DNA from 4 places in the Nocardioides sp. NPDC004968 genome. Region 2 is predicted to be linked to each of the others. Evidence: riboswitches for the same ligand, from Rfam matches in the RefSeq annotation. Region 2 holds a riboswitch; each other region holds the start of a gene.
The links. Region 2 has a riboswitch for cobalamin ahead of ABZU72_RS19660 (ABC transporter substrate-binding protein). Riboswitches for the same ligand answer to the same signal wherever they lie in the genome.
Positions count from the first base shown of each region.

Region 1: linked by a shared signal. The riboswitch ahead of ABZU72_RS27670 (nitrite reductase) and the one ahead of ABZU72_RS19660 (ABC transporter substrate-binding protein) in region 2 are both predicted to bind cobalamin.
Region 3: linked by a shared signal. The riboswitch ahead of cobN (cobaltochelatase subunit CobN) and the one ahead of ABZU72_RS19660 (ABC transporter substrate-binding protein) in region 2 are both predicted to bind cobalamin.
Region 4: linked by a shared signal. The riboswitch ahead of ABZU72_RS28175 (ribonucleotide-diphosphate reductase subunit beta) and the one ahead of ABZU72_RS19660 (ABC transporter substrate-binding protein) in region 2 are both predicted to bind cobalamin.

Region 1 is NZ_JBEXJF010000056.1:15,491-20,120, forward strand. Features, by position in the region: gene cobJ (precorrin-3B C(17)-methyltransferase) at 1-1,140, opposite strand, end outside; gene ABZU72_RS27665 (precorrin-8X methylmutase) at 1,137-1,790, opposite strand; partial or broken gene ABZU72_RS27670 (nitrite reductase) at 2,436-2,624, opposite strand; cobalamin riboswitch at 2,680-2,885, opposite strand; gene ABZU72_RS27675 (ABC transporter substrate-binding protein) at 2,989-4,155, shown strand; gene ABZU72_RS27680 (ion transporter) at 4,141-4,630, opposite strand, start outside.
Region 2 is NZ_JBEXJF010000023.1:56,853-61,482, reverse strand. Features, by position in the region: gene ABZU72_RS19670 (sugar ABC transporter ATP-binding protein) at 1-675, opposite strand, end outside; gene ABZU72_RS19665 (NAD(P)H-dependent oxidoreductase) at 854-1,552, shown strand; cobalamin riboswitch at 1,581-1,768, shown strand; gene ABZU72_RS19660 (ABC transporter substrate-binding protein) at 1,822-2,862, shown strand; gene ABZU72_RS19655 (iron chelate uptake ABC transporter family permease subunit) at 2,862-3,875, shown strand; gene ABZU72_RS19650 (ABC transporter ATP-binding protein) at 3,872-4,630, shown strand, end outside.
Region 3 is NZ_JBEXJF010000041.1:3,667-8,296, forward strand. Features, by position in the region: gene cobN (cobaltochelatase subunit CobN) at 1-2,333, opposite strand, end outside; cobalamin riboswitch at 2,367-2,512, opposite strand; gene ABZU72_RS24830 (GNAT family N-acetyltransferase) at 2,490-3,050, opposite strand; gene ABZU72_RS24835 (helix-turn-helix domain-containing protein) at 3,148-3,768, shown strand; gene ABZU72_RS24840 (hypothetical protein) at 3,761-4,486, shown strand; gene ABZU72_RS24845 (NAD(P)/FAD-dependent oxidoreductase) at 4,468-4,630, opposite strand, start outside.
Region 4 is NZ_JBEXJF010000063.1:4,961-9,590, forward strand. Features, by position in the region: gene ABZU72_RS28170 (iron ABC transporter permease) at 1-672, opposite strand, end outside; cobalamin riboswitch at 786-971, opposite strand; cobalamin riboswitch at 1,061-1,278, shown strand; gene ABZU72_RS28175 (ribonucleotide-diphosphate reductase subunit beta) at 1,429-2,427, shown strand; gene ABZU72_RS28180 (ribonucleotide reductase N-terminal alpha domain-containing protein) at 2,427-4,124, shown strand; gene ABZU72_RS28185 ((2Fe-2S) ferredoxin domain-containing protein) at 4,348-4,630, shown strand, end outside.

The DNA.
Region 1 (4,630 bases), on a different contig from region 2:
CACCCGGACGCGTACGCCGGCATAGGCTGGATCCTCGGCAGCCTCGAACACGGCGGACGCCATCCCGAAGACACCGGCGTCACCGCCGGAGACGACGGCGACCCGCTCCCCCGCGAGCGCCAGGTCCAGGGCGTGCCGGGCCCGGTCGACCTCGACGGTGTTGCCCGACGCGTGCCGCCGCAGCCCTTCGCGTTGCGGCACCCGGTTGACGTAGGGCGCATAGCCGACGACGTGGCCCACCTCGGCCAGCGCCGAGCTGACCTCCGGCGTCAGCCACCCATCCGGCCCGGGCCCGAGCCCGACGACCAGGACTTCCCCGCTGGTCGAGCCCGTCGAGACGCCCCCGCGCGTCACCTCGACAGGCTCGACCGCGGGGAGCTCTTGCCGCATCCGTGCCGCGGCAGGTGCAGGAGCCGTGTCTCCAGGCACCACAATGAGGGAGAAGTACGGCACGGAGGACGGGTCCACGTCGGCCACCGGCAGCCAGCGCTCCTCGGGCTGCGAGGCACGCTCGACGTACCAGGCACCCTCGAGTCGCCCGGCGGCCGCGAGCGCGGAACGGACCGCGGGGAAGGTCCGGCCGAGCTTCATGATGATCGCGGCCTCGGTGTCGGCCAGGCGACGGGCGAGCTCGGGCTCGGGCAGGGTGCCGGGCAGGACGGTGAGGACGTCGGTCTGGCGCACCAGCGGGGTGGAGACCGCGGCGGTGGCGGCCGCGAAGGCGGGGACGCCCGGCACGACGGAGGTCTCGTAGACCTCCTTGAACCGGTCGTGGAGATACATCGAGGAGCCGTAGAAGAGCGGGTCGCCCTCGGCGAGCAGGACCACGTCGCGGCCGGCGTCGAGGTGAGCGGAGAGCCGGACCGCGCAGGACTCGTAGAACTCGGCCATCGCCCCGACATAGCCGCCCGGGTGCGAGGTGGTGCCGGTGGTGACCGGGTAGCGCAGCTCCTCCTCGATCGCCTCCGCAGGGATCAGCGAGGACGCGATCCGGCGAGCGTGCGACTGCTTGCGCACCCCGGCGTGGTAGGCGATCACCGGGGCCGCGCCGATCAGCCGGGCGGCCTTGAGGGTGATCAGCTCGGGATCGCCGGGACCGATGCCGACAACGGTGAACCGCCCGCGTACATCCGTGCTCATTCCTGCTCCTGGGCGAGTGCGTTGAGGGCGGAGGAGGTCATCGCGGAGCCGCCGCGGCGGCCCCGGACGGTGACGAAGGGGATGTCGATCCCGTGCTCGTCGGCGAAGGCGGCCAGCGCCTCCTTGGACTCGGCCGCGCCGATGAAGCCGACCGGGCAGCCGACGATCGCCGCCGGCCGCGGACCGCCGTCGAGGATCATCTCGAGCAGGTGGAAGAGGGCCGTCGGGGCGTTGCCGATGGCGACCACCGCACCCTCGAGGTAGGGCTCCCACAGCGACAGCGCGGCGGCGGTACGGGTCGTCGCCCACTCCCGGGCGAGCGCCGGGACCCGGTCGTCGCCGAGCATGCAGAGCACCTCGTTGTCGCGCGGGAGCCGGCTGCGGGTGACCCCGGTGGCGACCATCGTCGCGTCGCACAGGATCGGCGCCCCGGCCTCCAGCGCGCCCCTAGCGGCCTTCACCAGATCGGGGTGGATGACCAGGTCGGAGGCGAGGTCGACCTGCCCGCTGCCGTGAATCATCCGCACCGCGAGCCGCTCGGCGTCGGCGGGCACGGCGGAGAGGTCGGCCTCGCGCCGGATGGTCGCGAAGGAGTCGACGTAGATCGCCGGCCCCTGGTCGATGTAGTCGTAGCGCCGAGGAGGGCGCACCTGCGGCGAAGGCACGAGTACGCCGCGCCACGGCGTCACCACCACCGCCGGCGCCCGCTCCGCAAGAGCCGAGACCGCGGCCCGGTCCAGGGCTCCGTCCGGGGCGGCGACGTGCTCGCCACCGGGCACCTGCCCGAAGCCGAGCTCCTCGGCCTCGGCCGGGACCCGATCGTCGGCCGCGACCGGCTCGACCATCGGTGCGTCCAGCTCGGCGACGTGCCAGGGCGCGGACGGCCCCTCGCCGCGTACGTCCAAGAAGCGCGAGGCGAGCGCGACCAGCCGGGACGCGGCCTCGGTGAGCGGTACGACGGGCCCCCACGAGTCACCGACCCGGAGCTGACCCTCGACGGCGGAGAGCGCCACCAGCCCGAGGTCGCACTCCCGCGAGACCAGGTCGCCGCGACCGTCGTCGAGCACGAAGAGGAACCGCCCCGGCAGCGCGGCCAGCCGCGGCGAGGCGCACAGCAGCCGGTCCAGCGACGCCGCGACGCCGCGCAGGTCGGCGCGGCCCCCGGCGAGCCCGGTCTGCGGAGAGACCATCACGTTGCGTACGAGCTCGTGGGTCTGCGCCGGAACCAGACCGGTCGCCTTCAGCGCGGTGAGCACCTCGCCGGGCAGCCCGCCGTCGAGACTCGGCAGGCCGCGCACCTGCAGGTTGGCGCGACCGGTGAGATAGATCCGCCCGTCGCCGTAGGTCTCCGCCACGGAGATCAGCGAGAGCAGCGCGGCGGACGAGACGGACCCGCCGATCAGGCGCAGCCGCACCAGCAGGCCGTCCTCGGCCGCCCATGGACGACCGACTCCGGGGCACCGGTCGGTTCGGACTCGCGCCATCAGGACACCTGCTCTGCGTCATGTGCCCTTGCGCGGGGCACGTGGTGACCTGGCGGCGGGCGCCGCCAGAGCCAGCAGGTCTTCGGACTCGGAATCGATCGGAACGGAGCGCCTTCCCGGAGCCAGGCTCCAGTGGCTGCCCTCCCCGGAAGGAGGGCGTGCCCCGCCCGTCATCCTCACCGCTGCGCGTCAGTCCCGGACTTTCACCGGGTTCCCTGACCCCATCAGGCATGGAGTACGACTGGCAGGGCGAGACTACCGACTTGCGGACACGGCGCCGAATTGCTCACCGCCCGGCCGCGGTCTGTGCCAGTGTTCGGCTACTCGAAATCTCCCGAGGCCACCCCCACAGATGGAGTCTCCCGTGACAGGCTCGGCTCGCCGGCAACGCTTCGTTCTCGCGCCCATCCCGGCGCTCGCGCTCGGTTTGACAGCCTGCGCCACGACCTCGGAGGCGAAGGTCTCGATCGGTCTGGTGGTGCCGACCTCCGGCGTCCACAAGTCGATCGGCACCGACATGTCACGAGGCTTCGACCTCTACCTCGACCAGCACGGCGGGAAGCTCGGCGGCCGGCTGATCGACGTCGTCGACGCCGACGAGGGCGACCGGGCCGAGACCGGCGTCGCCGCGGTGACCAGGCTGATCCAGGACGACGAGGTCCAGGCGGTCGTCGGGTTGGTGAGCTCGGAGACGGCGCTCGCGGCCAAGGACGTCGCGAACAACAGCGAGACGCCGCTGATCGTGACCGGCGCCGGCGCCGACCAGCTCACCGACGGCTCCGACTACCTGTGGCGTACGTCCTCCACCAACTCTGACATCGGCGGCGCCCTCGGGAAGGCGGTCGCCCAGGAGACCGACCGAGGCACGGCGTACGTCATCGGCTCCGACGACGCGGCCGGTCACGAGTTCTCCGACAGCTTCATGATCGCCCTGGAGGCGGCTGGCAGCAGCGTGGCGGGTCAGAGCTACACCCCGGCCGGCGTGACCGAGGAGTGGTCGGGCCTCTTCGACAAGGCGAAGGACTCGGGCGCGGACGCGATCTTCGCCGCCTATGCCGGCAAGGAGGCGGAGGCGTTCGTGAGGCAGTACCGCGAGTCCGGGCTGGCCAAGAGCACCAGACTCTACGGCCCGGGCTTCCTCACCGAGGGCGACGTGCTGTCCGCGCTGGGCAGCACCGCGTCCGGCGTACGCACCGCGCTGCACTACAGCGATGCGATGGACTCGCTGATGAACGACGCCTTCGTGAAGGACTACCGCAAGGCGTACGACGCCACCCCGACGGTCTACTCGGTGCAGGCCTACGACGCCGCGGCCGCGCTCGACAAGGCGCTCGACCTCTCCGACGACGTCAACCGCAACGAGATCGCCGACTCCCTCGGCTCGGTCGGCACCATCGTCAGCCCCCGCGGGAACTGGACCTTCGACCCGAACCACAACCCCGACCAGCCCTACTTCCTGCGGGTGGTCAAGGGCACCGCCGACGGCCCCCGCAACGTGGTCCTGCAGGAGATCACCTCAGCGGGCAGCTGAGTCCAGATCTGAGTCCGACCGCAGCTCCGCCCGGGTCGCGGCCAACTCCTCGCGTACGGCGGTGAGGTCCTCGCGCAACGAGGTGAGGATGGCCATCATCTCGGCGTCGGTCTCCTCCTCGTGCTCGGCGAGAGTCTCGACGCTCTCCATGCCGGAGACGACCACGGCGAGGAAGAGGTTGAGGACCGCGAAGGTCATCACCAGGATGAAGACGACGAAGAAGATCCAGGCGGAGGGGTCCTCGGCCATGACCTCACGGGCGATGTCGGGCCAGGCCTCCCCGGTCATGGTCTGGAACAGCGTGAACGCGCTGGTGCCGAGGTCGCCGAAGTACTCCGGCGCGATCGAGCTGTAGAGGTTGGTCGAGATGACCACCGCGACGTACATCATCAGCCCCAGCAGCGCCGCGACCGAGCCCATCCCGGGCATCGCCGCGATCAGGCCGTCGACGACGCGGCGCATGGACGGGACCGAG
Region 2 (4,630 bases):
GGTGGAGATGTAGGCGCCGTCGCGCATCACCGTGATCGTGTCGCAGAGGGCGAACACCTCATCGAAGCGGTGCGAGATGAAGACGACGGCGCAGCCCTGGTCGCGTAGCGTGCGCGCCACGCTCATCAGCCGCTCGACCTCGTTGCCCGACAGGGCGGCGGTCGGCTCGTCCATGATCAGGACCTTGGCGTCGAGCGAGAGCGCCTTGGCGATCTCGATCAGCTGCTGGTCGGCGATCGAAAGACCCTCGGTCGGACGGTCGGGCTCGATCGGGACACCCAGCCGGGCGAAGAGCTCGACGACCTCGGTGCGCATCGCGGCGCGGTCGATCTTGCCCCAGCGGTTGGTCGGCTGGCGTCCCATGAAGATGTTCTCGGTGACCGAGAGGTCGGGGAAGAGGGTCGGCTCCTGGTAGATGACCGCGACCCCGGCCTGCTTGGCGTCGGCGGTGTTGCGGAAGTCGACCTGTTCCCCGGAGAGCAGGTAGTCGCCGGCGTCGCGGCGATAGAGCCCGGCGACGATCTTGACCAGGGTCGACTTCCCGGCACCGTTCTCCCCCACGAGCGCGTGGATGGATCCGGCCTCGACCCGGAGGCTTCCGGACCGGAGGGCGCGTACGGGGCCGAACGACTTGGCCACGTCCCGCAGCTCCAGTGCGGCGGGTGTGTCCGGCATGGGCAGCTCCTCGAATTGAAAGGTTTCAAGCCTGGTTTACGCTAGTGATGGCAATCACATACGTCAACACTCTGAGGCCGCTAATTTGAGCGAGATCCGGACTTTGTCATCAGACCGCGTCGGCGCCCGCCCGCATCCGGGCGGGAATCCCGCCGCGTCAGACGGCGTTCAGAGACCCATGCACGCACTCTGGGTATGGGCACATCCGCACGCGTCATCACTCAACGGACGGTTGCGCGAGGTCGGCGCGAACACGCTCGGCGCCGCCGGCTGGAGCGTCGACGAGATCGACCTCTATCGAGAAGGTTTCAATCCACTTCTGGTGGAGCGGGGCGAGGCCGACGTACGCCGCCACCAGGACCGGCTGCGGGAGGCCGATCTGCTGGTCGTGCAGTTCCCGCTGTGGTGGTATTCGGTGCCGGCCATCCTCAAGGGCTGGATCGACCGGGTCTTCGAGTCGGGGTTCGCCTTCGACGTACCGGATCCGGAGACCGGCAAGCCGCTCAAGTACGGCAAGGGTGGTCTGGTCGGCAAGCGCGCGCTGACGATCGTCACCGCCGGTGACCGGGCCGCGACGCTGGGCCCGCGCGGGATCAGCGGCGACATCGAGGACGTCCTGTGGCCCCTTCTGCACGGCACGTTCTGGTACACCGGGATGGACCCGCTGCGCCCGCACCTGATCACCGACACCGACACCATCGACGCCCAGGTCATGGCGCGGATCGAGGCCGACCTGAGCGTACGTCTCGAGGGCGTGATGACGGAGCCGCGGATCGACTACCGGCCGATGGCCGAGGAGCACTACGACCACACGATCAGACTCCACGACTCGGTCGCGCCCGGGGAGGACGGGCTGAGCGCCCATCGCGAGGGCTGAGGTCGTCCCCCACGGGGGCGGGGCCCCCTGCTACGGTCTTGGAGCCAGCCGCTTGGGACGTAGTCCCGGCACGGGAACCCGGTGAGAGTCCGGGACTGACGCGCAGCGGTGTGGGTGACGGACGGGACACTGTGCCACTGGGCCCTCGGGCCTGGGAAGGCGTCTCGCGCCGGTCGATCCCGAGTCCGAAGACCTGCTGGCCCTGCAGCAGACCGCTGCCGGTCAGGACGGGCGACGCGCACCAGCCCGCGACCAGCTCGAGGACCGACGTGCACCTCTCCCGCACCATCCGAACGTTCACCGCGAGCACCGTCCTGGTGCTCTGCTCCGCACTGGCCGGCTGCGCCGCCGACCAGCCCTCCGGCGCACAGCAGGCGGCCGCCGACACCACCGGCTTCCCGCTCACCCTGACCAACTGCGGGCGCGAGATCACCCTCGAGGCACCGCCCGAGCGCGTCGTCTCGCTCAACCAGGGCTCCACGGAGATCCTGCTCTCGCTCGGACTGGCCGACCGGATGGCCGGAACTGCGACCTGGACCGACCCGGTGCTCGACTCGCTGGCCGCGGACAACAAGGACGTGCCCCGGATGGCCGAGAACGCGCCCTCCTACGAGCGCGTCCTGGAGGCCGAGCCGGACTTCGTCACGGCCTCATTCATCAGCACGCTGGGCGAGGGCGGGGTGACCACGCCCGAGGACCTGGAGAAGCTCGGCGTCGGCTCCTACCTCTCCCCCGCCGAGTGTCTCAAGGACAACGAGGGCGATGACGACGGCACCCGCCACGACGCCCTCGAGATCGACACGATCTTCCAGGAGATCACCGACCTGGCGCGGATCTTCGGCGTCCCCGAGCGGGGCGAGGAGCTCGTCGCCGACCTGTCGAAGCGGCTGGAGACCGCCCGGACCGAGGCGCCAAAGGGCGAGGTGAGCGCGATGTACTGGTTCGCCAACTCCGAGTCGCCCTATCTGGCCGGCTGCTGCGGCGGCCCGGGGATCATCGGCCGCACCCTCGGCATCGAGAACGTCTTCGACGACACCACCGACGAGTGGCCGCAGATCAACTGGGAGACCGTCGCCGAGCGCAACCCCGATGTCATCGTCCTCGGCGACCTGACCCGCAAGAGCCAGACCGCCGAGACCGCACGCGCCAAGATCGACTACCTGAAGAGCAACCCGGTCACCGCCCGGATGGACGCAGTCCGGAACGATCGCTTCGTGACGCTCTCCGGAGCCGAGCTCAACCCCTCGATCCGCACCGTCTACGCGGTCGAGAACGTCGCGGACCAGCTGGCCGACCTCGACCTCCGCTGATGCCCGTACGCCTCCCCCGCGCCGGCGTCCTGCTGGTGGCGCCGCTGGTGGTGCTGGCCTCGGTCGCAGGCGCCATCACCGTTGGGCCCTCCGACCTGAGCGTCGCCGACGTCTACGGCGTCGTCGCCGACAGGGCCGGGCTCGGGCTCTCCGACCTCACTCTGCTCCAACAGAGCATCGTGTGGGACCTGCGGCTGCCGCGTACGTTGCTGGCCGGGATCTGCGGAGCCGGACTGGCGATCTGCGGAGTGATCCTGCAGTCGCTGCTGCGCAACCCGCTCGCCGACCCGTTCGTGCTCGGGATCTCCTCTGGAGCCTCCACCGGGGCGGTCGCGGTCGTCGTGCTCGGCGTCGGCTCGGGCGCGATCGGTCTCTCCACCGGGGCGTTCGCGGGCGCGCTCGTCTCGTTCGCGCTCGTGCTGCTGCTGGCCTCGCTCGCCGGCGGCACCACCGACCGGCTCGTGCTGGCCGGCATCGCCGCCACCCAGCTCTTCTCGGCACTCACCTCGTTCATCGTGTTCACCGCGGCCGACGCCGAGCAGACGCGCGGAGTGCTCTTCTGGCTGCTCGGGTCGCTCTCCTCGGCGAGCTGGACCGACGTACTCGTCTGCGGGGTGATCGTGCTCGGCGGGCTGCTCTGCTGCGTCGCGGGCGCCGGGTGGCTGGACGCGTTCGCGTTCGGCAACGACGCGGCGGCTTCGCTCGGCGTCGACGTCACGCGCATCCGGGCCGTGCTCCTCGTGCTCACGGCGCTGATGACGGCCGTCATCGTCTCCACGTCCGGAGCGATCGGCTTCGTCGGTCTGGTCCTGCCCCACTTCGCCCGCGCGCTGGTCGGCGCCGGGCACCGGCTGCTGCTCCCGGCCACCGCGCTGCTCGGCGCGATCTTCCTGATCTGGGTCGACACCGCGGCCCGGACGGTGATCGACCCCGAGGAGCTTCCGGTCGGGGTGGCGACCGCGCTGGTCGGGGTGCCGGCCTTCGCGCTGGTGCTGCTGAGGGCGCGACGATGACCGCGCTCGAGGCCGGCCGGGTCCGATGGGCTCCCCGTGGCCGGCTCGTCGTCGACGAGGTGTCCCTGCAGGTCGAGGACGGCACCACCGTCGGACTGCTCGGTCCCAACGGTTCCGGGAAGTCCTCGCTGATCCGGATCCTGGCCGGGCTGAAGCCACCGGACTCCGGGGACGTCCTGCTCGACGGCAGCCCGCTCGCCGGCATGTCCCGGCGTCGGCTGGCACGCCGGCTCGCGGTCGTCGAGCAGGAGCCGGCGACCAGCCAGGACCTCCGCGTACGCGACGTTGTCGGGCTCGGCCGGGTCCCCCACCGCCCGGCCTGGGCTCCCGACAGCGCCCACGACCGTGCCGTCATCGAGGAGGCCGCCGCCCACGCCGGCATCGCCGACCGCCTCGACCAGCGCTTCTCGACCCTCTCGGGCGGCGAGCGGCAACGTACGCAGATCGCTCGGGCGCTCGCCCAGGAGCCCGAGATCCTGCTCCTGGACGAGCCGACGAACCACCTCGACGTACGTCACCAGCTGGCCCTGCTCTCACTGGTCCGCCGGATGCCCACGACCTGCCTCGTCGCCCTGCACGACCTCAACCTCGCCGCCGCCTACTGCGACCAGGTCTTCGTGCTCTCCGAGGGCCGCGTCGTGGCCGGCGGACCGCCCGCGCAGGTGCTCACCGAGACCCTCATCGCCGACGTCTACGGCGTGCGAGCCCGGGTGCATCACGACGACGGCGTCGTCATCCGCTTCCTCGGGCCCGTC
Region 3 (4,630 bases), on a different contig from region 2:
GCGGCGAAGACGAGCACCTGGCGCACGGCCGGGTCGTCGTGGAGCGTCTCGGCGACCGCCGGGTCCCAGCCGGCCGCGTCCATCCGCTCGACCAGCCCCCGAGCCTGGGTCTCGATCTCGTCGACCGCTGACCTCCCGGTGGTCGAGCCTGTCGAGACCCCTTCCTTGAGTCCGAGCGCCGCTCGCAGCCCGGGCACGGCGCCGCCGACGCCGCCCCACACCTGCGCGGCGCGCAGGATCGAGAGCACCAGGTTGACCCGCGCCTCGCCCTCGGGCGCGGCGCCCAGGATGTGCAGGCCGTCGCGGATCTGGGCGTCCTTGATCTCGCAGAGCCAGCCGTCGATGTGGAGCATGAAGTCGTCGAAGTCGTCGTCCTCGGGCCGCTCCTCCATGCCGAGGTCGCGGTGGAGCTCGGCGGCCTTCATCAGCTGCCAGATCTCGCCGCGGATGGCGGGCAGCTTGGCCGGGTCCATGGACGAGATCCGGTCGTACTCCTCCATCAACGACTCCAGCCGCGCGATGTCGCCGTAGGACTCCGCGCGTGCCATCGGCGGCACCAGGTGATCGATGATCGTGGCGTGCGCGCGGCGCTTCGCCTGGGCGCCCTCGCCGGGGTCGTTGACCAGGAACGGGTAGATCAGCGGCATGTTGCCGATGGCCGCATCCGGGCCGCAGGACGCCGAGAGCGCGGCGTTCTTGCCGGGCAGCCACTCCATCGAGCCGTGCTTGCCGAGGTGGACCACGGCGTCGGCGCGGAAGCCGTGCTCGAGCCAGCGGTAGGCACCGAGGTAGTGGTGCGACGGCGGCAGGTCCGGGTCGTGGTAGATCGCGACCGGGTTCTCGCCGAACCCGCGCGGCGGCTGGATCAGGATGACGATGTTGCCGGCCTGGAGCGTGGCCAGCACGAGCTCACCCGAGTCGTTGACGAACAGGCTCCCCGGCGTCGGCCCCCAGGTCTCGACCATCTGTTCGCGCAGGTCAGCCGGGAGATCCGCAGTCCACTTGTCGTAGTCGGCCTTCGAGATGCGGACGTGGGCGTCGGTGAGCTGGGCGTTGGTCAGCCACTCCTCGTCCTGGCCACCGGCCGCGATCAGCGCGTGGATCAGCGCGTCGCCGGCGGCGGTGTCGCCCTCCTCGGCGGCGACGGAGTCGAGGATGCGTACGACCTCGTTGTCCTGTCCCAGGTCATAGCCCTCCTCGCGGAGCCGGCGCAGCATCCGGATCGCGGAGACCGGGGTGTCCAGGCCGACCGCGTTGCCGATCCGGGAGTGCTTGGTGGGGTAGGCGGAGAGCACCAGCGCGAGGCGCTTGTCGGGGTTGGCCGTGTGCCGCAGGCGGGCGTGGTTGACCGCGATCCGGGCGACCCGCGCGGTGCGCTCGGGGTCGGCGACGTAGTGGGGGAGACCCTGCTCGTCGAGCTCCTTGAAGGAGAACGGGGCGGTGATGATCCGCCCGTCGAACTCGGGGATCGCGATCTGGTTGGCTGAGTCGAGCGGCGTGACGCCGTCGTCGGAGACCTCCCACTCCGCGCGCGAGCTGGTCAGGCACAGGCCCTGCAGCACCGGGATGTCGAGCGCCGCCATCCGCTCCACGTCCCAGGCCTCGTCCTCGCCACCGGCGCTCGCCGAGGCAGGCACGGAGCCACCGGCCGCGAGCACGGTCACGATCAGCGCGTCGAGGGTGCCGAGCGCCTCGTAGAGGTCATCGGGGGCCGAGCGGAGGGAACCCGCGAAGACGGGTACGCCGGTGGCCGCGCCAGTCGCGTCGATGGCGTCGGCCAGCGCGTGGGCGAACGCGGTGTTCCCGCTGGTCTCGTGGGCGCGGTAGTAGAGCACCCCGATCCTGGGGAGTTGTGAAGCTGAGGGTGACCCATGGGCCACGCTGGGGTTCACAACCCGCTCCGGGACGCCCCAGGCCGGGACGGAGGCCGGCGGCTCGAACCCGAAGCCGGTCAGCAGGACCGTGTCGGAGAGGAACGCGTGCAGCTGGGCGAGGTTCGTCGGCCCGCCCTCGGCGAGATAGCGGTGAGCCTCGGCGGCGACACCCATCGGAACGGTGGAGTGCTCCATCAGCTCGGCGCTCGGCTGCTGCTCGCCGCCGAGGACCACGACCGGCGTGCCGCGCTCCTTGACGGCGCTCAGGCCGTCCCACAGGTCGGTGGGCGAGCCGAGGAGCCGGAAGACGACCAGGTCGGCGTCGGCCACGACCTGCTCCAGATCGGTCGCTCGCGACGGGTTCGCCCAGGCGTACTCGGCGCCGCTGGCACGGGCCGAGAGCAGGTCGGTGTCCGAGGTGGACAGAAGGGCGATGCGTACGCGTGCAGAGTCGGCCATGCCGAGTTCCTCCTAGGGGTTCTCGCCCCGTCGATCGGTCGGATTGCCCGTGGCCAGTGTCTGGCTGTGTCCGTGCCCAGAAGCTGTACGGACGTCACAGTGGCGGAACCGCCCCGGACTCTCACCGGGTTCCTGCGCCACGAGCGTGCTCGCAGCCTACCCCGCGTGGCGCGCGAGCCAGGTCTCGCGGGTGACCTCGTACTCGACCTCGCCGTCGGCGTGCCCGGCGAGCGGTTCGTCGAAGGTCTCGTGGAAGGCGCGTACGAAGCTCATCCCGACAGCGACCATGGTCGCGCGGGACGCCTCGTTGACCGCCATCGTCTGCGCGATCACCCGATCGATCCCGAGGTCCTCGAACCCGTGGCGGAGCAGCTCGAGCGAGCCTTCCTTCGCATAGCCCTTGCGCCACTGGCGTTGCGGGAGCCGGTAGCCCAGCTCGGCGGCATCGGTGCGCGGCGGGTTGTCGGGCGGCTCGAACATGTAGAGCCCGACGGCCTCACCGGCCGCGTACCCGATCCACTTGCCCAGCGCCTCCGTCTCCTTCGCCACCCGGATCCACTTGTGCATCCGCTCCTCGGTCTCCTCCGGCCTGAGCGCGCGGGTGAACAGATGGCGGAGCACCACGGGGTCCGAGTTGAGCTCGACGAGGAACGGCAGATGCTCCTCGGAAAGCGGGACCAGGTCGAGGCGCTCGGTGCGCAGACGGGCTTGCGGCATGGGCCAGACGTTAGCCAGGACGTACGTCGGTGGCACCTGGTTTCTGGGGCGATCACCTCAATTGACAAATCTGTTTGTCAATTGCATCCTGGATCTTGTGAGCAACGGCATCATCTATGTCGACGAGCCGGACCGGGTGGCCGCGGCGCTGTCGCCTATTCGTCGGCAGCTGCTCGGTCACCTGCAGGAGCCCACGTCGGCCACCCAGCTCGCTGCCGTGCTCGAGCTGCCTCGCCAGCGGGTGAACTACCATCTGCGGGCGCTCGAGTCGGCCGGGTTGGTGGAGCTGGTCGAGGAGCGGAAGCGCCGCGGATTCGTCGAGCGGATCGTGCGTGCGAAGCCGGGTGCGATCGTGGTCGACCCATCGGTGATGGGCCGCGGATCCGAGTCTGCTGAGAGCGCCGGGCGGATCATGGACCAGTTCGCCGCCGACCACCTGGTCGGGGTCGCGGCAGCCACCGTGCGGGATGTAGCCCGTATGCAGGTCAAGGCAGACGAGCAGGGCAAGCGCCTGCTCACGTTCACGATCGAGGCCGCCGTGCGCTTCGCTGACGCCGCCGACGTGCACAGATTCACCGAGGAGCTGACCGAAGCGCTGCGGCGTACGGCCGAAAGCTTCGACAGCCCGACCGGTCGTCAGTACCGCGTGGTCATCGGCGGGCATCCCGCCCCGGCCGCGGTGGCCGAACCGTCCGAACAGGAGCAGAGTGATGAATGACATTCAGCGCGGCGAGACGCCGCGGATCGAGGTCACCGCGTCGGCCTCGGCCGATGCCGCGTGGCAGGCGCTGCGGGATCCGGCCGCCATCCGACAGTGGCACGGCTGGGACACCGATGAGGCCGAGGCCGAGATCGACTCGATCTACTTCACCGACGTCGTCGAGGAGGCCGACCGGCGCACACTGGTCGTCAACGGCGGCGACAAATTCGAGATCCAGCCGGACGGCGACGGTGTCCGAATCACGCTGACTCGTGCGCCGTTGTCCGGCAACCCGGACTGGGACTCGTACTACGACGATGTCACCGAGGGATGGACGTCGTTCATGCATCAGCTTCGGTTCGCGCTCGAGCGCCGGCCCGGCATGACGCGCCGCACGCTGTTCTTCGCCGATCGCGGCACCTACTCGGGCACCGTCATCGAGCGGCTCGGCCTCGACGCTGTCGCCGACCAGCCCCGGGGCAGCCGCTACACAACGACGATCGCCGGCGAGGACGTGACTGGCGAGGTCTGGTTCCGCTCGGCGCACCAGCTGGGCGTGACGGTCGACGCATGGGGCGAGGGCCTGCTGGTGATCGCCGGCACCGCGCCGTCGGACGCCGACCCGGCCGGCACGTCGATGGCCATCCTCAGCACGTACGGCCTCGACGGCACCGACTTCGGGCAGCTCGACACGAGGTGGGCCGGCTGGTGGGCCGATCACCGGGCGGGGGAGTGATCCCCATCCAGGTGGCGTAGAGCGCGGTGGGCGGCGTGGTAGCCGCACATGCCGTGGACGCCGGCGCCGGGCGGGGTGGCGGCGGAGCAGAGGAACATCCCGGGGATGCCGGTGTCGTAGCCGGCGAGGGTGGGCCGGACGATG
Region 4 (4,630 bases), on a different contig from region 2:
GGTCTCGGGGCCGGCGGCCAGGGCGTCCAGCCAACGGTGGAGCGCCAGCATTCCGAGCCCCAGGACGAGACTGAGGACCGCGGGCAGCCACAGCTTCTCCCAGCTGGCGCCACCGACGCTGCCGAGCATCCAGAACATCACCGAGTCGGCCGCGCGCGGATCATCGCTCATGAAGACCAGGAACGAGGCGATCGCGGAGAGCCCCGAGGAGAGCACGACACCCGAGAGCACCAGCCTGATCGGGGTCAACCCGCCCTGTGCGGTGGCCACCAGCCACACCAGCATGGCCGAGCCGACCGCCCCGAGCAGCGCGCCGCCGGAGACCGCATAGATGCCGAGGCCGCCCAGCGCCCCGGTGGTGATCGCCGCCGTCGCTCCCACCGAGGCGCCCGAGCTGATCCCGAGCAGGAACGGGTCGGCGAGCGGGTTACGGACCAGGGTCTGCATGCCGGCGCCGGCGACGGCGAGGCCGGCGCCCACGGCGAGCGCCATCAGCGCCCTGGGGACGCGCAGCTCCCACACGATCACGTCCCACTTCCCCGTGGCGTCGCCCTGGAGCCGGTCGCCGACGGTCGCGACGACCTCACCGATCGGTATCCGCTCGGACCCGAAGGCCAGGGACGCGACGGCGCTGAGCGCCGAGGCGAGCAGCAGCCCGGCCACCAGCGGCACGAACGGGACTCGTCGTCTCCCCTCACGAGCACGGCGCGGGCTCAGGGTCTCGCGGGACAGCGTTTCCACGGCGGTCGGCCTCTCAGGTCCTCTGGACCCTGGTCGCGAGGGCCGTGACGTATATCTGAGCCGACAGGTTTTCGGACTCGGGTTCACCCGGCGACGCCGCCTTCCCAGGGACTCGGTCCCCAGTGGCTTCCTGGTCGTCGCCGTCGCCCTCACCGCTGCGCGCCAGTCCCGGATTCACACCGGAGTTCCCTGGCATCCATCAGGATGCGTTCGACTCGGCGCAGAGGCTAGCACGGGCTGCGGAGACGGTGTCGGGGAAGTTTCCGACGACACGGCAGAACACAAGATCTAGGAAGTTGCATTGGTGTAATTCCCGCATATAGTGGTCCTCGCAGCTGGTTCTCCCACCTCGGCGACGGGGCGGGAGAGGCAAGAGGGAACCCGGTGTGAGTCCGGGACTGCCCCGCAGCGGTGAGTGGGAACGACCGCCGTCACGAAGCACTGGGAGCAAGCCGGCTCCTGGGAAGCGACGGCCACTAGGACCGAGCACGATGACGCCCACGAGTCCGAAGACCTGCCAGTGCCCACCTCATGGTGGGGTCCGCGACCTCGAGGGAAGGTCAGGGGATCGAGCGAGCACCACGTGACCGGGTCCGCCCGGCGCGCTGCCGCCGTCCTCCCTGCCCCGGCACGGATGCACGAGACATCCAGCGGGCCGGGGGCCCGCGTGAGCAAGGGGCATGGGGCTTGATCGACACCGAGGGTCTACCGATCCGCACCGAGAAGTCGGCGTACGTCTTCGACTATCCGATGGCCGAGGACCTGGCGAAGAAGCAGCGGAGCATCTTCTGGACCGCCGAGGAGATCCCGGTCGAGAACGACAAGCAGGACTTCCTGGTCAACATGACCGACGCCGAGCAGGCCGCGGTCAAGACCACGCTGAAGCTGTTCACCATCTACGAGCTGATCCTCGGCGGCGAGGTGTGGGGCGACCGGATCTTCCACGCGTTCCCGCGTCCGGAGGTCCAGATGATGTCCAACGCCTTCTCGTTCGCCGAGCTGAACATGCACGCGCCGTTCTACGCGAAGCTCAACAAGGTCCTGATGATCGACACCGAGGAGTTCTACGACTCCTACAAGAACGACCCGGTGCTGGCCGAGCGGATCCAGTTCGTGTGGGACGCGATCGCCGACGAGGACCTGCTCTACGCGCTGAGCGTCTTCACGCTGATGGAGAACTGCGTCCTCTACTCCAACTTCGCCTTCCTCAAGCACTTCCAGTCCGGCGGGAAGAACCTGCTGCAGAACGTGATCAGCGGCATCAACTTCTCCGCCCGCGACGAGAACCTGCACGCCACCGGCGGCGCCTGGCTGTTCAACACCACCCTCGACGAGTACGCCGCCACCGTCCCTGCCGACAAGTTCGAGGCCGAGCGCGACGACCTCTTCGCGAGGGTCCGTGGCGTCGCCGAGCACCTCTACGCCCACGAGGCCCGGATCGTCGAGATGCTCTTCGACGACGGGCCGATCGCCGGCATCGACCAGGCCGACCTGGAGACCTTCGTGAGGTCCCGCATCGACATGACCCTGGAGAACATGCGGATGGAGCCGCTGTTCAACGTCGAGGCCAACCCGATCGCCGAATGGTTCTACAGCGGCATCAACGGCACCCAGTTCCACGACTTCTTCCAGGTCACCGGCAACGAATACAACCGCAACATCGGCGAGACGGAGTTCAGCTTCTAATGAGCAACAACAACTGGGAGGCGCTCTCGGCCGAGCGCAAGTCCCTGCAGGCCGAGGGCGTCGTGCCCGCCTTCATGACCACGGCGGGCTACGCCATGTTCAAGGCCAAGTACACCGTCGCCGACCAGAGCGTCCGGGAGCGCTACGAGACCATCGCCAGCACCGCCGGCGACCTCGCCGACGAGATGTACCCCCGCGAGGACGGCGTCTCCTGGACGGAGCGGTTCTTCGAGGCGATCTGGAACGGCTGGCTCTCGCCGTCGACGCCGGTGCTGTCCAACCTCGGCACCGACCGGGGTCTGCCCGTCTCGTGCGAGGGCTCGTACGTCGAGGACTCGGTGTGGGGCTTCTACGAGACCCTCAAGGAGGCGGCGATCCTCTCCCAGAACGGGTTCGGGACCTCGGCGTACCTCGGTGATGTCCGGCCCCGCGGCGCGAAGTTCAGCGACAACGGCAAGGCCAACGGCGTGGTCCCGGTCTTCTGCAACTTCGTCGAGATGACCAACCAGATCAGCCAGGGCGCCACCCGCCGCGGCTCCTGGGCGGGCTACCTGCCGGTGGACCACCCGGACTTCTTCGAGCTCGCCGACCTGATCTTCCGCGAGCCCGCCAACAAGAACATCGGCTGGATCTTCAGCCAGGCGTTCATCGACCGGATGCTCGCCGGGGATCGCGATGCTCTGGAGCGCTACCAGCGGGTGCTGAAGATCCGGGTGGTGCTGGGCAAGGGCTACATCTGGAAGGTCGACACCGTCAACGCCGCCCAGACCGAGTCCTACAAGGCCAACGGGCTGGCCAACAAGGCCTCCAACCTGTGCTCGGAGATCACACTCTTCTCCGACGAGGACCACTCCTATACCTGCGTCCTCTCCTCGCTGAACCTCTCGACCTACGACGAGTGGAAGGACCAGGACACGGCGTACGTCGCAACCGTCTTCCTCGACGCGGTCGCCGAGGCGTTCCTGCGCAAGGCCCGCACCATCCGCGGCCTGGAGCGGGCGGTGCGCTACACCGAGAAGGCCCGCAGCCTCGGGCTGGGCGTGATGGGCTACCACGACTACCTGCAGAAGCAGCGGGTGCCGTTCGAGTCGGACAAGGCTGCGGCGCTCAACAAGGACATCTTCGAGCGGATCTCGTCGCACGCCGACGCAGCGTCGCGGTGGATGGGCTCGGTCGCGGGCATCCCGGAGTGGTGCGTCGGGCGACGCAACTCCCACCTGATGGCGATCGCGCCGACGATGAGCACCGCGGTGATCGTCGGCGGCACCAGCCAGGGCATCGAGCCGTACGTCGCCAACGTCTGGAACCAGACCACCTCGGCCGGCGAGATGCCGCGGGCCAACCAGAACCTCGTCGAGGTGATGGAGGAGCGCGGGGTCTACGACCAGGCGCACATCGACGACATCGTCGACCACGGCGGTTCGGTCCAGCACGTCGACTGGCTCGACGAGCACGAGAAGGACGTCTTCAAGACGGGCTACGAGATCGACCAGGAGATCCTGCTCGCCCGCGCCTCGGACCGGCAGGTCTACATCGACCAGGCCCAGTCGCTCAACCTGTTCTTCCAGGCCGACGCGACCCCGCAGTACATCAGCAAGATCCACAAGCTGGCCCTGCTCGACCCGAACATCAAGAGCCTGTACTACCTGCGCTCGCGGGCCGGCATCCAGGCCAGCAAGCAGACCCGCACCAACTGACCACTTCGACCTTCGACCGAGAGGCATGACCATGAACGAGACCCCGACCACCACCGACGCCATCGACGACCTGACCTGGGACGACTGGAGCGATGCCGAGGTCTGCGCCATCGAGAACGGCCCTGACTGCGCGGCCTGCGAAGGCTGAGGAGTGAGTCCAAGTGCCGAGCTTGCTCGTGTACTTGCGGCGAGCGACGAAGACCCGCCGCCGAAGGCGGCCGGGATGAGCGAGCCGGCCGGGCGGCCGACGCTGACCGTCTGCCGCGGGTGCTGCTGCGGGTCGGAACGGAAGTCGCCCGGAGTGGACCATGCGGCCGTGCTCACGACGCTGAACGCAGTGGCCGGGGAGTCGGCGACCGTACGTGTCGCCGACTGCCTCGGCCCCTGCGAGCGAGCCGACGTCGTGGTGGTCGGCCCCTCACCCGAGGGGCGGCAGCGCGGAGCGCGGCCCGTCTGGGTCGCCCGGGTCGGCACAGCGAGGGTCGCCGACGCCCTGGCCCAGTGGA